DNA from 2 places in the Novosphingobium sp. FG90 genome. Region 1 is predicted to be linked to the other one. Evidence: riboswitches for the same ligand, from Rfam matches in the RefSeq annotation. Region 1 holds a riboswitch; the other holds the start of a gene.
The links. Region 1 has a riboswitch for thiamine pyrophosphate ahead of thiC (phosphomethylpyrimidine synthase ThiC). Riboswitches for the same ligand answer to the same signal wherever they lie in the genome.
Positions count from the first base shown of each region.

Region 2: it holds a riboswitch for thiamine pyrophosphate, as region 1 does, so the genes downstream of both, ACODRZ_RS07685 (TonB-dependent receptor) here and thiC (phosphomethylpyrimidine synthase ThiC) in region 1, are expected to answer to the same signal.

Region 1 is NZ_JBMDIO010000008.1:62,272-69,710, reverse strand. It holds gene ACODRZ_RS09710 (DUF72 domain-containing protein) at 6-749, opposite strand; gene ACODRZ_RS09705 (hypothetical protein) at 746-1,030, opposite strand; gene ACODRZ_RS09700 (alkylphosphonate utilization protein) at 1,129-1,437, shown strand; gene thiC (phosphomethylpyrimidine synthase ThiC) at 1,600-3,459, opposite strand; TPP riboswitch at 3,522-3,632, opposite strand; gene ACODRZ_RS09690 (SOS response-associated peptidase family protein) at 3,676-4,302, shown strand; gene ACODRZ_RS09685 (DUF1838 family protein) at 4,398-5,276, shown strand; gene ACODRZ_RS09680 (uracil-DNA glycosylase family protein) at 5,315-5,923, shown strand; gene ACODRZ_RS09675 (MipA/OmpV family protein) at 5,911-6,756, opposite strand; gene ACODRZ_RS09670 (DUF2585 domain-containing protein) at 6,822-7,406, opposite strand; gene ACODRZ_RS09665 (GNAT family N-acetyltransferase) at 7,421-7,439, opposite strand, start outside.
Region 2 is NZ_JBMDIO010000006.1:91,113-98,551, reverse strand. It holds gene nagE (N-acetylglucosamine-specific PTS transporter subunit IIBC) at 1-884, shown strand, start outside; gene ACODRZ_RS07690 (GntR family transcriptional regulator) at 990-1,751, shown strand; TPP riboswitch at 1,805-1,914, shown strand; gene ACODRZ_RS07685 (TonB-dependent receptor) at 1,947-4,232, shown strand; gene ACODRZ_RS07680 (phosphotransferase enzyme family protein) at 4,234-5,355, shown strand; gene pnuC (nicotinamide riboside transporter PnuC) at 5,355-5,933, shown strand; gene ACODRZ_RS07670 (aldehyde dehydrogenase family protein) at 5,928-7,427, opposite strand; gene ACODRZ_RS07665 (FAD-dependent oxidoreductase) at 7,430-7,439, opposite strand, start outside.

The DNA of each region.
Region 1 (7,439 bases):
CATCCTCAACGCCCGGCTTTCTCGATCAGCTTCATTGCCGCAGCGGGAGCCCGCTCCTTCGCGCCGTTGATGAAGAAGACGAACGCTTCGCGGCCTTGGCCGGCCCAGTCGCTGATCCGCTTTGCCCATGTGTCGAGATCTTCGTCCGGATAGCCCTGCTCCAGTTCGCTTTGCGCGTTCTGGAGGCGGGCGTAGACGAACGGCGCGCAGTCCGTCGCATCCAGCACCGCGTACTTGGGCGAATCGGCCAGCACCACCGCTACCCCGGCCTTGCGGCACAAGTCGAAGAATGCGGGATCGTCGAAGCTCTCGTGCCGTGCCTCGATCGCATGGCGCACCGTCAGGCCTTCATGGCTGGCGGGCAGAAGGGCGAGGAAGGCGGCGATCTCGGCGGCGTCGAACTTCTTGGTGGCAGCAAACTGCCAGTTGATCGGGCCGAGTTTGTCGCCCAGTTCGACGAGGCCCTGCGCCATGAACCGCTCGACGCTCTCGCCCGCCTCGGACAAATCCTTGCGGTTGGTGCAGTACCGGCTGCCCTTGAGCGCGAAACGGAAACCCTCGGGCACCGCATCGCGCCACTTGGCGAAGCTGGCGGCGCTCTGGCCGCGATAGAAGGTGGCGTTGATCTCGGTGCCGGTCAGGTGCTCGCCCACGTAAGCCAGTTCGCGCGATTGGGTGAGGCCCTTGGGGTAGAACAGCCCGCGCCATGGCTCGTAAGTCCAGCCGCCGATTCCGATGTGGACGCTCATGATTTCTTCCGGGCGAGGCGTTTGCGGTTGGCGGTGACCTTGCGGCGGTAGTGGCGCACCGCCTTCCCGGCCGCCTTCGGGGAGGCACCGGAGGTCGCCAGCATCGTTCCCACTTCGGCGGCCGCCCTGACCTTTTCGGAGACCATCAGCGCGTTCTCGCGGTCGCTGCCCCTTCCGGTCATCATGTCGGTGGTGCGCATCCCCATGACCATCAGGCTCTCGGCCCATAGCCAGTAGCTGTCGTGAGCGAGCTTCATCCAGTCTGCCGTCGGATTGCGCATGCAGGGCCTCCTTGGAAAGCGGCAGCCTGCACCGCTGCGAACCACTGGTCAAACCCGCGTCGCCCTGCCAAGGCCTCGGCAGATCAGGAGATTGGCCGATGGCAAGCGACGACGAGGACTACGTGTACGACGAGGAGGGCGGCGAATGGCTGCCCGCCTCCGAACTGGAGGCGAAACGCGCGGCGGCCGAGACGGTCGAAGTGCGCGACGCGGTCGGCAATCCGCTGGCCGACGGCGATTCGGTGACGCTCATCAAGGATCTGGACGTCAAGGGCGCGGGCCAGACGCTAAAGCGCGGCACCGTGATCCCCTCGATCCGCCTGACCGGCGACGCGCAGGAGATCGACTGCCGCTACCCCGGCATCAAGGGACTGGTCCTGCGCGCGGAGTTCGTGCGCAAGCGGTAAGCCGTGCCCATGGGGTTTCGACAGGTCGTGCCTGACCCTTCGACAAGCTCAGGGTGAGCGGGGTTGGTGTAGAACCTCCCCACCCCCACTCAGCGGGGTTGGTACAATCCCCCAAACCCGCTCAGGCTGAGCTTGTCGAAGCCCCATCGGCAAGGCCGGGACTCAGTCGTGCTCGCGCCCGCCCGAACCCATGTAGAGTTCGCTGCCGGTTTCCCGGAACACCTTGCTCATCTCGGCCATGCCGGCCTCGGCCTCTTCGGCGGCGACGAAGGTTTCGACCGGCTGGTTCTGCTTCGCCGCGAAATCGCGCACTTCCTGGCTGATCTTCATCGAGCAGAACTTCGGCCCGCACATCGAGCAGAAATGCGCGGACTTGGCGCCCTCCGCAGGCAGCGTCTGGTCGTGGTACTGTTCCGCCGTGTCGGGATCGAGCGACAGGTTGAACTGGTCGCGCCAGCGGAACTCGAACCGCGCGCGGGACAGCGCATCGTCGCGGACCTTGGCCGCCGGGTGGCCCTTCGCCAGATCGGCGGCATGGGCGGCCAGCTTGTACGTGACAACCCCCACCTTCACGTCGTCGCGGTCGGGCAGGCCGAGGTGCTCCTTGGGCGTCACGTAGCAGAGCATCGCGGTGCCGTACCAGCCGATCATCGCGGCACCGATGCCGCTGGTGATGTGGTCGTAGCCCGGCGCGATATCGGTGACGAGCGGACCGAGGGTATAGAACGGCGCCTCGCCGCAGGCGGCCAGCTGCTTTTCCATGTTCTCCTTGACCTTGTGCATCGGCACATGGCCCGGCCCCTCGATCATGACCTGCACGTCCTGCTCCCAGGCGCGCCTGGTCAGTTCGCCCAGCGTGTAGAGTTCGGCGAACTGCGCCTCGTCGTTGGCATCCGCGATCGAGCCGGGGCGCAGGCCGTCACCCAGCGAATAGGCGACGTCGTAGGCCTTCATGATCTCGGTGATCTCGTCGAAGCGTTCGTAGAGGAACGATTCCTTGTGATGCGCCAGGCACCACTTGGCCATGATGGAGCCGCCGCGACTGACGATGCCGGTCACGCGCTTCGCCGCCAGCGGCACGAAGGGTAGCCGCACCCCGGCGTGGATGGTGAAGTAATCGACGCCCTGCTCGGCCTGTTCGATCAGGGTGTCGCGGAACACCTCCCAGGTCAGGTCCTCGGCAATGCCGCCGACTTTCTCCAGCGCCTGATAGATCGGCACGGTGCCGATCGGCACGGGCGAGTTTCGGATGATCCATTCGCGCGTGTCGTGGATGTTGCGCCCGGTCGAAAGGTCCATGACGGTGTCGGCGCCCCAGCGGATCGACCAGACCATCTTGTCGACCTCGTTCGCCACGTCCGACGCGACGGCAGAGTTGCCGATGTTGGCGTTGATCTTGACCAGGAAATTGCGCCCGATCGCCATCGGCTCGCTCTCAGGGTGATTGATGTTGGAGGGGATGATGGCGCGGCCGCGCGCCACTTCCTCGCGCACGAATTCGGGCGTCACGTAGTCCGGGATCGATGCGCCCCAGTCCTGCCCGTCGCGTGCATATTCCCTGAGCATCGCGCGGCCGAGGTTCTCGCGCTCGGCCACATATTCCATCTCCGGCGTGATGATCCCGCGCCGGGCGTAGTGCATCTGGCTGACGTTCATGCCCGCCTTCGCGCGCAAGGGCCGCCTGACGACATTGGGAAAGGCCGGGACGCCCGCCGAACGGTCAGGCCCCTTGAGGCCGTTGTCCTCGGGCTTCACCTCACGCGCGGCGTAGTCCTCCACATCGCCGCGCGCGACGATCCATTCGCGGCGCCTGGGCGCAAGGCCCGCCGAGATGTCGATCGTGACATCGGGATCGGTGTAGGGGCCGGAAGTGTCATAGACCCGCACCGGAGCCTCGCCGCTGCCGGGTTCGAGGTGGATTTCGCGCATTGCCACGCCCAGCGGGCCGACGTGGATCTTCCTCGATCCACGGATGGGGCCGGTGGTCACGCCGATTTCGAGCTTGGAATTGATGTCTGCCATGGATTGCCTCTCTTCTTTCCATGGGACGAAAAAAGAGACGCATTGCGGGCGTTGAAACATGCTCAAACCCGACGCTCCACTTCCTCCGCCCGTACTAACGGGTTCAGGTTCGACGGGTCTTGTGGAGCATACCCACAACTCTCAGCCACTTGCTGGCTCCCCGGGGACGGCGCCACGATAGACGGGCGTATCGGCTGGGTCTAGAGGCTTGGCGCTATGCCGATGCTCTATCGCCTCGACGCGCCCGCGCCGCATGTCGCGCGCTCCTTCGGGGCCGAATCCGGCAACGATCCGTGGAACGGCGGCCACGTCGCGCCCGGGCAGTTCGCACCGGTCATCACCGCGGGGCGAGAAGCCATCGCCGGACCGAGGCCGCAATATCGCACCCCGCGCCGGATGATCCCGCGCCTCTGGGGCGTGCCGCCGCCGCCTTCGGTCCACGAGCAGCGCGGCATCCTGACGGTGCGCAATCTGGAAAGTCCGTTCTGGATCGGCAACTTGCGCAACAGCGAGTTCCGCTGCCTGATCCCCGCCACCGCTTTCATGGAATGGGGCCGCCCCTCGCCCACGGACGGCAAGCGCCGCCAGTGCTGGTTTGCGTGCTCGGACCAGCCGGTCTTCGCCATGGCGGCAGTTTGGAAGGACAGCGAAATCCCCTCCTTCGCGCTGCTCTCATGCGGGGCGAACGCAGCGCTGAAAGCCGAGGGGCGTGATACGATGCCGGTGATCCTCCCGCCCGACCCGGCCGTGCAGGACCTGTGGCTGCGCGGCGGCTGGGACAGGGCGAAAGCACTGGTCGCACCCTACTCGTCGTCGCTGCTGGACATGCGCGCAGCCGGCTGAGGGGCCGGTATCCGAGACGCGGTCAGTCGCGCACGCCCCGCTTGTCGCCCTCCGTCATACGATCAAGTTTCTCGATCGCAGTTAGGGAGAGCGATATGATCGAAAAAAAAGATGCATCAGGACTGGACCGCCGAAGTGCATTGGTGCTGAGCGCAGCCGCCATCGCAGCGGCCTCGCTTCCGGCATTCCCGGCGACGGCGGCAACGTCCAGGAAACGCCTGCTCGATCCCGCCAATGCCGCCGACGCCTCGTTGATCTATCGGAAACTGCGCTATCGCAATGACGACGGTCTCGTCTTCTCGTGGATCAAAGGCCCTTACATGGCTGCGATCGCGGGCGATCTGATCCCGGTCTATGCCATCAACCTCGGCTCGATCCAGCGCATCACCCACAGTGCGGACGGCAGTTTCGAACTGATCGACCTGGAAATCAGCTTCCGCGTCGACGTGAACACCGGCCTGCGCCTGACCGACCTGCGCAACCCCGTGACGGGAGAAACCGTGAAAGTCGGCGGTCGCGGCCCCATCCCCACCCGCGTGCGTGTCTCTGCGACGAACGAGATCGACATTCCCGACATCCCGGGTGCGCCCCGCTTCGAGCATGTCCATCATCCCGCCCCTCCTTTCGCCCTGCGCGATGGCGAGATCGCGGTCAGGGACCGATCCCACGCCCGCGTGACGGCTCCCGACGGCTCGGTGTCCTACCTGAACGAGGTCAGCACGCTGTCCGCACCCAGCCCCCTCGTGCTCGACCCGGCGGTGAGCAACGTGGAGACACGGGTGCAGTCCAACGACGTGCGCAGCTGGCCGGAATGGCTGAAAATGGGTGACCGCCCCGGCACGCTCAACCTGTTCGGCAACGGCGGCAAGGTGAAGCGCTTCGAAGACCTGCCTGCCGACTGGCACGCGATGCTCAGGACGTATTATCCGCAGATTGCGCAGGATCCGGTCGCTGCGCTGGACAAGGCAGGGTAAGACTTGCCGCGAGGCGGGGCGGTGACCATCTGCGAGGAATGGCCCCTCCCGCTCTCGACACCCTGCTCGGCGAGATTCGCGCCTGCCGCCTGTGCGAGGACGCGCTGGGCTTCGAGCCCCGCCCCTTCGTCGCCGCGAACGCCTCCGCGCGCCTGCTCATCATCGGTCAGGCGCCGGGGAGCAAGGTCCATGCAAGCGGCATCGGCTGGGACGACGACAGCGGCGACCGGCTACGCGGTTGGCTGGGGCTCGACAAGGCGGCCTTCTACGACACTGCCAGAGTCGCGCAGATGCCGTCGGGCTTCTGCTATCCGGGCAAGGCGAGCGGCGGCGACAAGCCGCCCCGCCCGGAGTGCGCCCCGCGCTGGCACGCCCCCCTGCTTGCCGAATTGCCCGAGCGGCGCCTGACCCTGCTGGTGGGGCAATACGCCCAGAAACGCTATCTCCCGCGCGGCTTCGCACCAAACCTCACCGAGACGGTGCGGCAGTGGCGCGATGCGCCGGATGGCCTGTTCCCCCTGCCCCATCCGGCCTGGCGCAGCCGGCTGTGGATGGCGAAGCACCCGTGGTTCGAGGCGGACGTGCTGCCTGACCTGCGCCGCCGTGTGGCGGAAGCGGTCGCAGGCGACCCGCGTCAGAACGTATAGGCGACGCCGGCGCCGAAGACCCACTGGTCCGCGCTACCCCGCAACGAAGTGAAAGGCGTGTCCTTGCCGTCGTTCAACATGCGCGAATAGTTCGCCACGCCGAAGACCGAGAGGCCGCCGTCGCGCACGTCGCCCGACAGGTCGTAGGCCATCAGCAGCGAGGTGTTGACGCTGTCCCAGCCCCCCTTGGCGTTGTAGAGTGGAAGCCCGCTCGCCGTGCTCTGCGCAGGGTTGACCGAATAGTAATAGCGCGCGAAGTCGTCATCGACATGGCGCGCGCTCACCGCGACCACGGTGACCAGCGCGGGGCTGAGCGGTGTCGCGTAGCTGATCGCGGGCGACCACGTCATGCCCTTGTGCGCGCCGTTCACGTCCCACTTCACGTCGGTCGACAGCGTGAGCGAATCGTATGCGTTGAGCAGCCTGTACTTGGTCACGCCCGCCGTCGCGCCGACCTCGATGGCGGGGTCCAGCTTGCCTGCGGCACGCACTACCGGGTCCTTGATGCGACGGTTGCGGTTGAACGAGACCGTCGCCACCGGGCCGAGCGAGAAGCCGATCCCCGAATCCTTGTCGTCGGGAATGAAGTCCAGCGCCACGCCGGCGACGCGCGGGTTGATGTCCACGCCCTTGAAGTGGCCGCGCACCAGAGGCACCGGAGAAACCACGGAATCGTCCGAACCGCGATAGCTGGGAACGTAGACGGCACCGACACCGACGGTCAGGTAATCGCCGTCGAGGACGTTATCGACCGGCTCCTCCTGCGCGAGGGCCGGCACCGAAACGAGCGCGGCCGCGGCCGCAGAAAGCTGGAAAATGATGCGTGAACGCATGGTCGTCCCCTGAAGATGTTGAAGGACAAACGCTTTTATTGTCGGACAGTTGCCATGCGCGGCTTTCAGGCCGACGCCTGCCAGTCACGCACCGCCTCGATCGGGTGCACCAGCATCAGTACGTTGAGGGTCAGATTGTCCCGGATCATGAACAGCGTAAACGCCTCAAACACGAGGGCCAGAGCCACGCTCGCAAGGGTTGGAAGGCGCGCGGCGACGAGGAACCCCAATGCCATCCACCCCACGTCGCTCAGTGAATTGAGAACGCTGTCGCCGCTGTAACCGTAGCTGATCGTGACCGCCCGGTAGCGTTCGATGATCAGCGGAGAATTCTCCAGCAGTTCCCAGCCGCCCTCGAACGCCACCGCCAGCGGCAAGGCCCAGCGCGGGGACAGGACGCGGCCCAGCGCAGTCCAGCGCCAGAGCAGGTGCGCGATGAAATAGAAGATCAGCCCGTGTATGACATGGCTGAAGCTGTACCAGTCGGCGATCTGCTGGCTGTTCTGGTCGGACTGGACCTCGCCCGCCCAGAATCGCACGACGCCGCAAGGGCAGATGCCCGGGCGACCCATGGCAAGCTCGACCACCAGCAGCGCAAGGCCAAGGCCAAGCGCCAGCCACACCGCCGGACGATGCGGCAGCAGAGGCAAGCGTCCTGCGGGGTTCAGGATACGGCAGCGCCT
Region 2 (7,439 bases), on a different contig from region 1:
AGGCGACCGGCGGCATGCTGTTGAGCCTTGCCGCGACTTCGTTCCTCACCGGGGTCACGGAGCCGATCGAATTCAGCTTCATGTTCCTCGCGCCGGTACTGTTCGTGGTCCACGCCGTGCTGACGGGCGTCTCCATGGCGCTCATGTCGGCGCTGGACGTCCATCTCGGCTTCGGGTTCTCGGCGGGACTGTTCGACTACGTACTCAACCTCAGCAAGGCGCAGAAACCGCTGCTGTTGCTGCCGGTGGGGCTGGCCTATTTCGCGATCTACTACACCGTATTCCGCTGGGCGATCCTGCGCTTCGACCTCAAGACGCCGGGTCGTGAGGACATTGCCGATGCCACGGACAGGCGGGAGCGACCAGCTGCCGAGCGAGGCCTCGCCTTTCTCGATGCCCTGGGCGGAGCCGACAACCTGCGCGAGATCGGAGCTTGCACCACTCGCCTTCGCCTGGTGGTGGCGCAGCAGGGGCTGGTCGACGAGGCGGAACTGCGTGCGCTGGGCGCAAAGGGGGTCATCCGGCCTTCGGCGCATGGAGTGCAGGTGGTGCTAGGTCCGATTGCCGATGCCGTGGCCGACGAAATCCGCGATGCCGCCCGCGCTGGTCCGCGGGTTGCTGCTGCCCCGGTTGCGCCGCCGCAGGAGCAGGCAGGTGGAGCGTCCACCGTCGATCCGGCGCGGTTGCCCGCCGGAGTGCGCAAGGCGCTCGGCAAGGATGCAGCCGTCTGGATATCGCACGGTCGCCTGCTGGTCGAAACGGCGGCAAGGCCGGACCTCGATGCGCTGGCGGCGTTTGGACTGCGTCGGGGCGCCCTGGTTGGATCGCGGTGGCACCTTCTCTTCGAATCCAAAGCGATGGAAGGCTGGCATTCCTTGACCTGATGCGTCGATGAGGGCAGATGATTTTTTAATACCAATACGATACTAATCATATTCGCGTTGTCCCGATGCCGTTCCCGGCGTATCGCAGGCGCATAGAGGAGAACTATGGCAGCCGTGGACAAGATCGGGCCTCTTCGCGACGGTGAGACAGGCCCCCGCTACATGCGGCTGCAGCGGCTCATCCGCGAAGCCATCGACAGGCACCGGATCGCGGTGGGATCAGCGCTGCCGACCGAGCGCGAACTGGTGGAGGAATACGGCGTCTCGCGCGTCACGGTGCGCAAGGCGATCGACGGCCTTGTCGACGAAGGCATGCTGGAAAGGCGCCAGGGCGCCGGCACTTTCGTTGCCGCCCCGCGCCCGTCCGAGCAGGGGCATCGCGTGGAAAAGAGCTTCTCGATCATGACCTCCTTCTCCGAGGACATGGCCGCGCGCGGGCGCAAGCCGACGAACGTGTGGATCGACCGTTCCGAAGGCGTCGTGACGCCGGACGAGGCGATGCTGCTGGGCCTGTCGCCGGGATCGCGAATCCTGCGCTTCAACCGCATCCGCTGCGCCGACGGCGAGACGATGGCGATAGAGCACGCCGTCGTGCCGGGCTGGGCGCTGCCATCGCCTGACGTTGTCGGCGACTCTCTCTATGCCGCGCTCGATGCGGAGGGTCACCGGCCGGTGCGTGCGCTCCAGCGGCTGCGCTCGGTCGGGTTCAGCCCCGAACATGCCGAGATGCTGGGAATCTCGGCGGGCGATCCGTGCCTTGCCATCGAGCGCCGTGCGTTCCTGCCCGATGGCCGTCTGGTCGAGGCGACCAACTGTTACTACCGGGGCGATGCTTATGACCTCGTCGTAGAACAGGGCGATTACTGACCCCAACCTGTAATAATATCGCTTCCCACTTCGCATCGAAGCGCCTAAGGCGCGCTCCATCCCCGGGGGGCCGCTCATGCGCGGCTGAGAGGTGGTCAGCAGACCACGACCCGCTGAACCTGATCCGGTTGACACCGGCGTAGGGAGGGCTGGCGGCAGGTCCGTTGTCCCTCCGAGTGGAGTGGACGCGAGACTATGACGGGCAATTTTTCGTATCTTTGTGGCGCGGCGCTGGCATTCCCGGCCCTATTTGCGGCGGCTCCGGCACTGGCCGACGAGGCGGACACCTCGCCGATCCAGGTCATCGGCCATGCCGATCCCGAGGGCCTGCTGCCCGACCAGACCGAGCCCAAGGCGGTCAGCGCGATCTCGTCCGAGTTCATCGTCAAGCAGGCGCCGACCTTCAACGCCTTCCAGCTGGTGAACCTGCTGCCCGGCGCTAATGTATCGATGAGCGATCCCTATGGGCTCTCGGCCAGTTCCAGCCTGACGCTGCGCGGGTTGGGGCAGGACCAGATCGGCGTGCTGATGGAAGGCGCGCCGCAGAACGACATCGGCTATTACAACGCCTATCCCTCGCAGTTCGCCGATGCCGAGAACGTGCGTCAGGTCAGGCTCGTGCAGGGCGGAGCGGACATCGACGCGCCGGTCGTCGCGGCGGCGGGCGGTCTGCTGTCGCTGACGCTGGACGATCCGAAGGAGCGCATGGGCGGGCTGGTCAACCTGTCGGTCGGCTCGTTCGACGAGCGGCGCGCTTTCCTGCGCTTCGACACCGGCGAGATCGGCAATACCGGGCTCAAGGCTTTCGTGTCGTACTCCAACAACCGCGCGGACAACTGGCGGGGGCCGGGCTTCGACAAGCGCCAGCACATCGACGCCAAGTTGCTGGCCGAATGGGGCGAGGGCAACCGTGCCAGTCTGGCCCTGTCGTTCAACGAGGCCGAGACCTCGGGCTACCCTGCGCCGACGCTGGCCGACTGGCGTACTTCCGGTCGCGGTTTCAATTACAGCGCGAATTATACCGAGGGCGATACCGGGTACTGGCGCCTGTACCGCGCGCCGTTCCGCAACCTCTATGCCTCGGCGCCGGTGCATCTGAACCTCGGCGGCGGGCTCGCGCTCGATAGCACCACCTATCTCCAGTTCGGCTACGGCAACGCACCTTACGGGACGCAGCTGACGACGACCGGCAATTACCTCGGCACGGAGGAACTGGCGCAGCCGGTCGAACTGCCGGGCGCGGTGGACGGCCTCGCCACGGTGATGGGCAACTGGACCGGCAAGCAGATGCGGACCGGCAACGTCAGCAAGCTGACGCTGGAGGCCGGCGCGCACACGATCACGGCGGGGCTCTGGTTCGACTACGGCACGGACCGCGTGCAGCAGACCTACACCTCGATCGGTGCGGACGGGCAGCCCTTCGACAAGTGGGGTTATCCGAGCAAAGCGATCCGCACTGCGGACGGCCGCCTGCTCGCTTACGAGAACGCGCGTACGGTCACGGTCACCAAGGGCTTCTTCGTCGCCGATAGCGTGACCGTCACGCCGCGCCTGACCGTCGATGTCGGCTTCAAGGGCGTGGACCTGCTGCGCAATGGCCGCAACCATCTGCCGGGACCGCAGGACAAGGTGCACACCGACAGCTTCGCGGCGCTCCCGCGTGCTTCGGTGCACTACAAGCTCGACGATCGCCAGCAGCTGTTCGCCAACGTGACCACCAACTTCCGCACGCCAAACGAGTTCGCGCTCTACAACAGCTACTACGGCGGCGAACTGGTGCAGCAGGGGACTTCGAACCTCAAGAACGAGTATTCGGTGTCCGAGGAACTGGGCTATCGCTACATCGGGCCGAGCCTGTCGTTCTCGCTGACCGCGTTCCATTACCATTTCCGCAACCGGCAGGTGGCGACGGTGATCAACAGCGGCGGGGCGCTGGTCAATTCGACGGTCAATGGCGGCAGCCAGACCAGCTACGGCCTCGACGCCGAGATCGACTATCGTCCGGCCAAGGGCGTCAGCATCTACGCCTCGGGCGAATACCTGCACACGCGGCAGGACGATGATCTGGCGATCGGCGGCGATTACCTGCCGACGAAGGGCAAGCGCGCGGTTTCGAGCCCCGAGTTCCAGTTTGCCGTGGGCAGCACATACGATGATGGCCGCCTGTTCGGCAGCACCGCGCTCAAGTACGTCGGGCGCCAGTACTCGACGTTCATGAACGACGAGAGCATCAAGGGCTATGCCACGCTCGACCTGGCGATCGGTGTGCATCTGGCCGGGCTAATCGACGCGCAACGCATGGACTTGCGCGTGAACGCGATCAACGTCACCAATCCGCGCGTGCTCTCTGGCGTATACTCGGTCAGCAGCAATGCGCAGGATACGGTGGGCCGGAACGGCACGGGGATCTCGGGTTCCGCGCCTGCCTATTACATCGGCGGCGGCCGGGCGGTGGTGGCGACACTGTCGCGCGCGTTCTGACATGAGTGGTGCGGACCATCTCGTGCACGGGATGGGCACCGAGCTTGAGGCACCCGTCTGGCCAGCGATCACCGAGGCCGAGGCAGAAGGCGTTCTCGCGCACTTCCCGGCGGTCGGGCGAGTGGAGGCGCTGCGCTGGCATTCGCCGCGCCCGTTCTCGGCCGCGACGCTGGTGGAGGTGGGCGGGGAAACGCTGTTCCTCAAGCGTCACCACCGCTCGGTCCGCTCCCCCGCCGCGCTGGGCGAGGAGCACGCCTTCATGGCGCATCTGCGCGCCAAGGGGCTGAGCGTGCCCGAGGTCATGACGGCACGCGATGGCAACGGGGCGGTGGTGCAGGCCGAATGGACATACGAACTTCATCGCCGCGCGCCGGGCATCGATCTCTACCGCGAGCGGCAATCGTGGACGCCGTTCCTCTCGCATGACCATGCATTCGAGGCCGGTGTCGCGCTGGCGCGACTGCATGCTGCTGCAAGCGACTTTGACGTTAAGGCGCGGGCGGATCGTCCTCTAGTCGCCAGCTTCACCATCGTGCCTTCGTCTGACCCGCTCGCGGCGGCCGAGGGTTACGTAGCCGCAAGACCGGCTCTCGGCGCCTATCTGGAAGGCAAGTCCTGGCGGAGCGAAATGGCCCGTCTGTTCGATGCGCTCGGCGACGGACTTGCATCACGGTTGGAGGGGCGGCCTACCCTGTGGACGCACAACGACTGGCACCCTTCGAACCTTCTGTGGTCCGTTTGGGGGCCTGTGAGTGCCGTTATAGATTTCGGACTGGCGACCCGTACTTGCGCTCTCCACGACCTTGCCACGGCGATCGAGCGGACGGCCGTTCCCTGGCTGGAAATCTTGGAAAATCAGGGTGATCCGCAGGCTGCTCGGGCACTGATCGCGGGCTATCGGACCGTCCTCCCGCTGACCGGCGAGGACGTTCGGACGATCGCCCGCCTGCTTCCGCTGGTACACGTCGAATTCGCGCTGTCGGAAGTCGATTATTTCGCAGGAATCCTCGCCGATCGCGGTCAGGCCGATCTTGCGTGGCAGGACTATCTCATAGGCCACGCCGAGTGGTTCCTGTCCCCGCCGGGACGCGATTTCCTGAGCCAGTTGGAGGGCGTAGCCTGATGTCGATACTGGAGATCGTCGCCGTCGTCGTCAGCTTCCTCGGCATCTGGTTCACGGCCCGACGCTGGATGCTGTGCTGGCCGGTGAACCTGCTGGCCTGCGCGTTGTATTTCAAGGTTTTCCTCGATGTTCGCCTCTATTCCGACATGGTGCTGCAGGCGCTGTTTGGCGCGGCCATCCTCTATGGCTGGGCTGCATGGACACGGGGCAAGGCGGATAGCGGCGACATCGTCGTCAAGCCGCTGTCGGCTGTCGGCGCGGCGGCGGGCCTCGGGGCCGGAGCGATCGGTGCCGTCGCGATAGGCTGGCTCGCCAGTCGCTACACGAATGCCGCCTTGCCGTGGATGGACGCTGGGCTGAGCAGCTTCAGCCTCGTCGCGCAGTACTGGACGGCGCGGCGGCAGTCGGCCAGCTGGCTGCTGTGGATCGCGGTGGACGTGCTCTACGTCGGCATGTTCGCATTCAAGGACTTGTGGCTGACGGCGGGGCTCTACGCCGCGATGGTCGCCCTTGCCGTGCTCGGCTACCGGCGCTGGCGGGCAGCGGCGGCGCGGCAAGGGCAGACCGCCGCCTTATAGGCGCGCCGTCACCGCCTTGGTTTCGAGATAGCCGTCGAGACCTTCCTGACCGAACTCCCGGCCCCAGCCGGACTGGCCGTAGCCGCCGAACGGGATGTTCGTTCCCACCGCGCCATGGCAGTTGATCGAGACGTGGCCCGAACGCACCCGCTTCACCAGCCGGTGCGCTGCCGCCACGTCCCGCGTCCAGACGCTGCCCGACAGGCCGTAAGGCGTGTCGTTGGCAAGGAGCGCAAGTTCGTCGAGGTCGGTCGTGGCAACTTTCTGCACCGCCATGACCGGGCCGAAGATCTCCTCGCGCATGACCGCCATATCGGGCGTGCAGTCAGTGAAGATCGTGGGCTGGACGAAGTTGCCTGGCTGCGCCAGCTTCTCGCCGCCGGTGACGAGCCGGGCACCGGAAGCCTTCGCGGCATCGATATGGGCCATGACCTTGCCGCAATGCGCCTCGGAGATCAGCGGCCCCTGCATCGTCGCGGGGTCGAGGCCGTGGCCAAGCGTCATGCCCGAGGCGAACTGCACCAGCCCCTCGATCAGCGCGTCATGGATGTCCTCATGCGCGAAGATGCGGGTGCCAGCCATGCAGTTCTGGCCCTGCAGGAAGAACGTCGCCATCGCGACGCCGGGCACGGCGAGGGCGAGGTCGGCGTCGGGCATGACGATGACCGGGCTCTTGCCGCCGAGTTCCAGGCTGACCTTCTTGAGGTTGCCCATCGCCGCCATGACGATGCGCCGCCCGGTGGCGGTCGATCCGGTGAAGGAGACCTTGTCCACGTCCGGATGCTCGGCCAGAGCCTGCCCGGCAGTCGCGCCGAAGCCGTTGACGATGTTCACCACGCCCGCCGGGAAGCCCGCCTCGCCGATCATGTCGGCCAGCGCCAGCAGCGAGAGCGGGGTTTCCTCGGAGGGCTTGACGACGACCGTGCAGCCCGCCGCCAAGGCCGGGGCGAGCTTGAGGATCGCGGTGGAAAGCGGCACGTTCCACGGCACGATCTGACCGACGACGCCGACCGGTTCGCGCAAGGTGTAGGTCAGCGCTTCGGCCTCGGCGGAGACATGGCGCGGTGGGGTCGTGGTGGTGCCCTCTATGCGCAGGATCGCGCCTGCGTAGTAGTCCACCATCTCGACACAGTTGGCGGTGGTCAGCCCGGCGATGAAACGCGGCATGCCGTTGTCGATGATGTCGAGTTCGGTCAGCAGCGTCGCGTTGGCCTCCATGATCCGCGCAAGGCGCTGCAGGATCGCGGTGCGCTCGGCGGCGGCCATGCGGCCCCACGGACCTTCGAAAGCGCGGCGTGCGGCGGCGACGGCAGCGTCGATCTCCGCCTTGCCGCCGACATGGAAGCGCGCGATCACAAGGCCGGTCGCCGGATCGCGGGTTTCGTGGAAGTCCTCGCCCTCGACCCGCTCGCCATCGATGAGAAGGCGCATGTCGGTATCGAGGAAAGCGAGGGTTTCGGGAGAGAGTGTGTGTCCGTCAAAGGGCTGGGCCATCGTCATACTTCC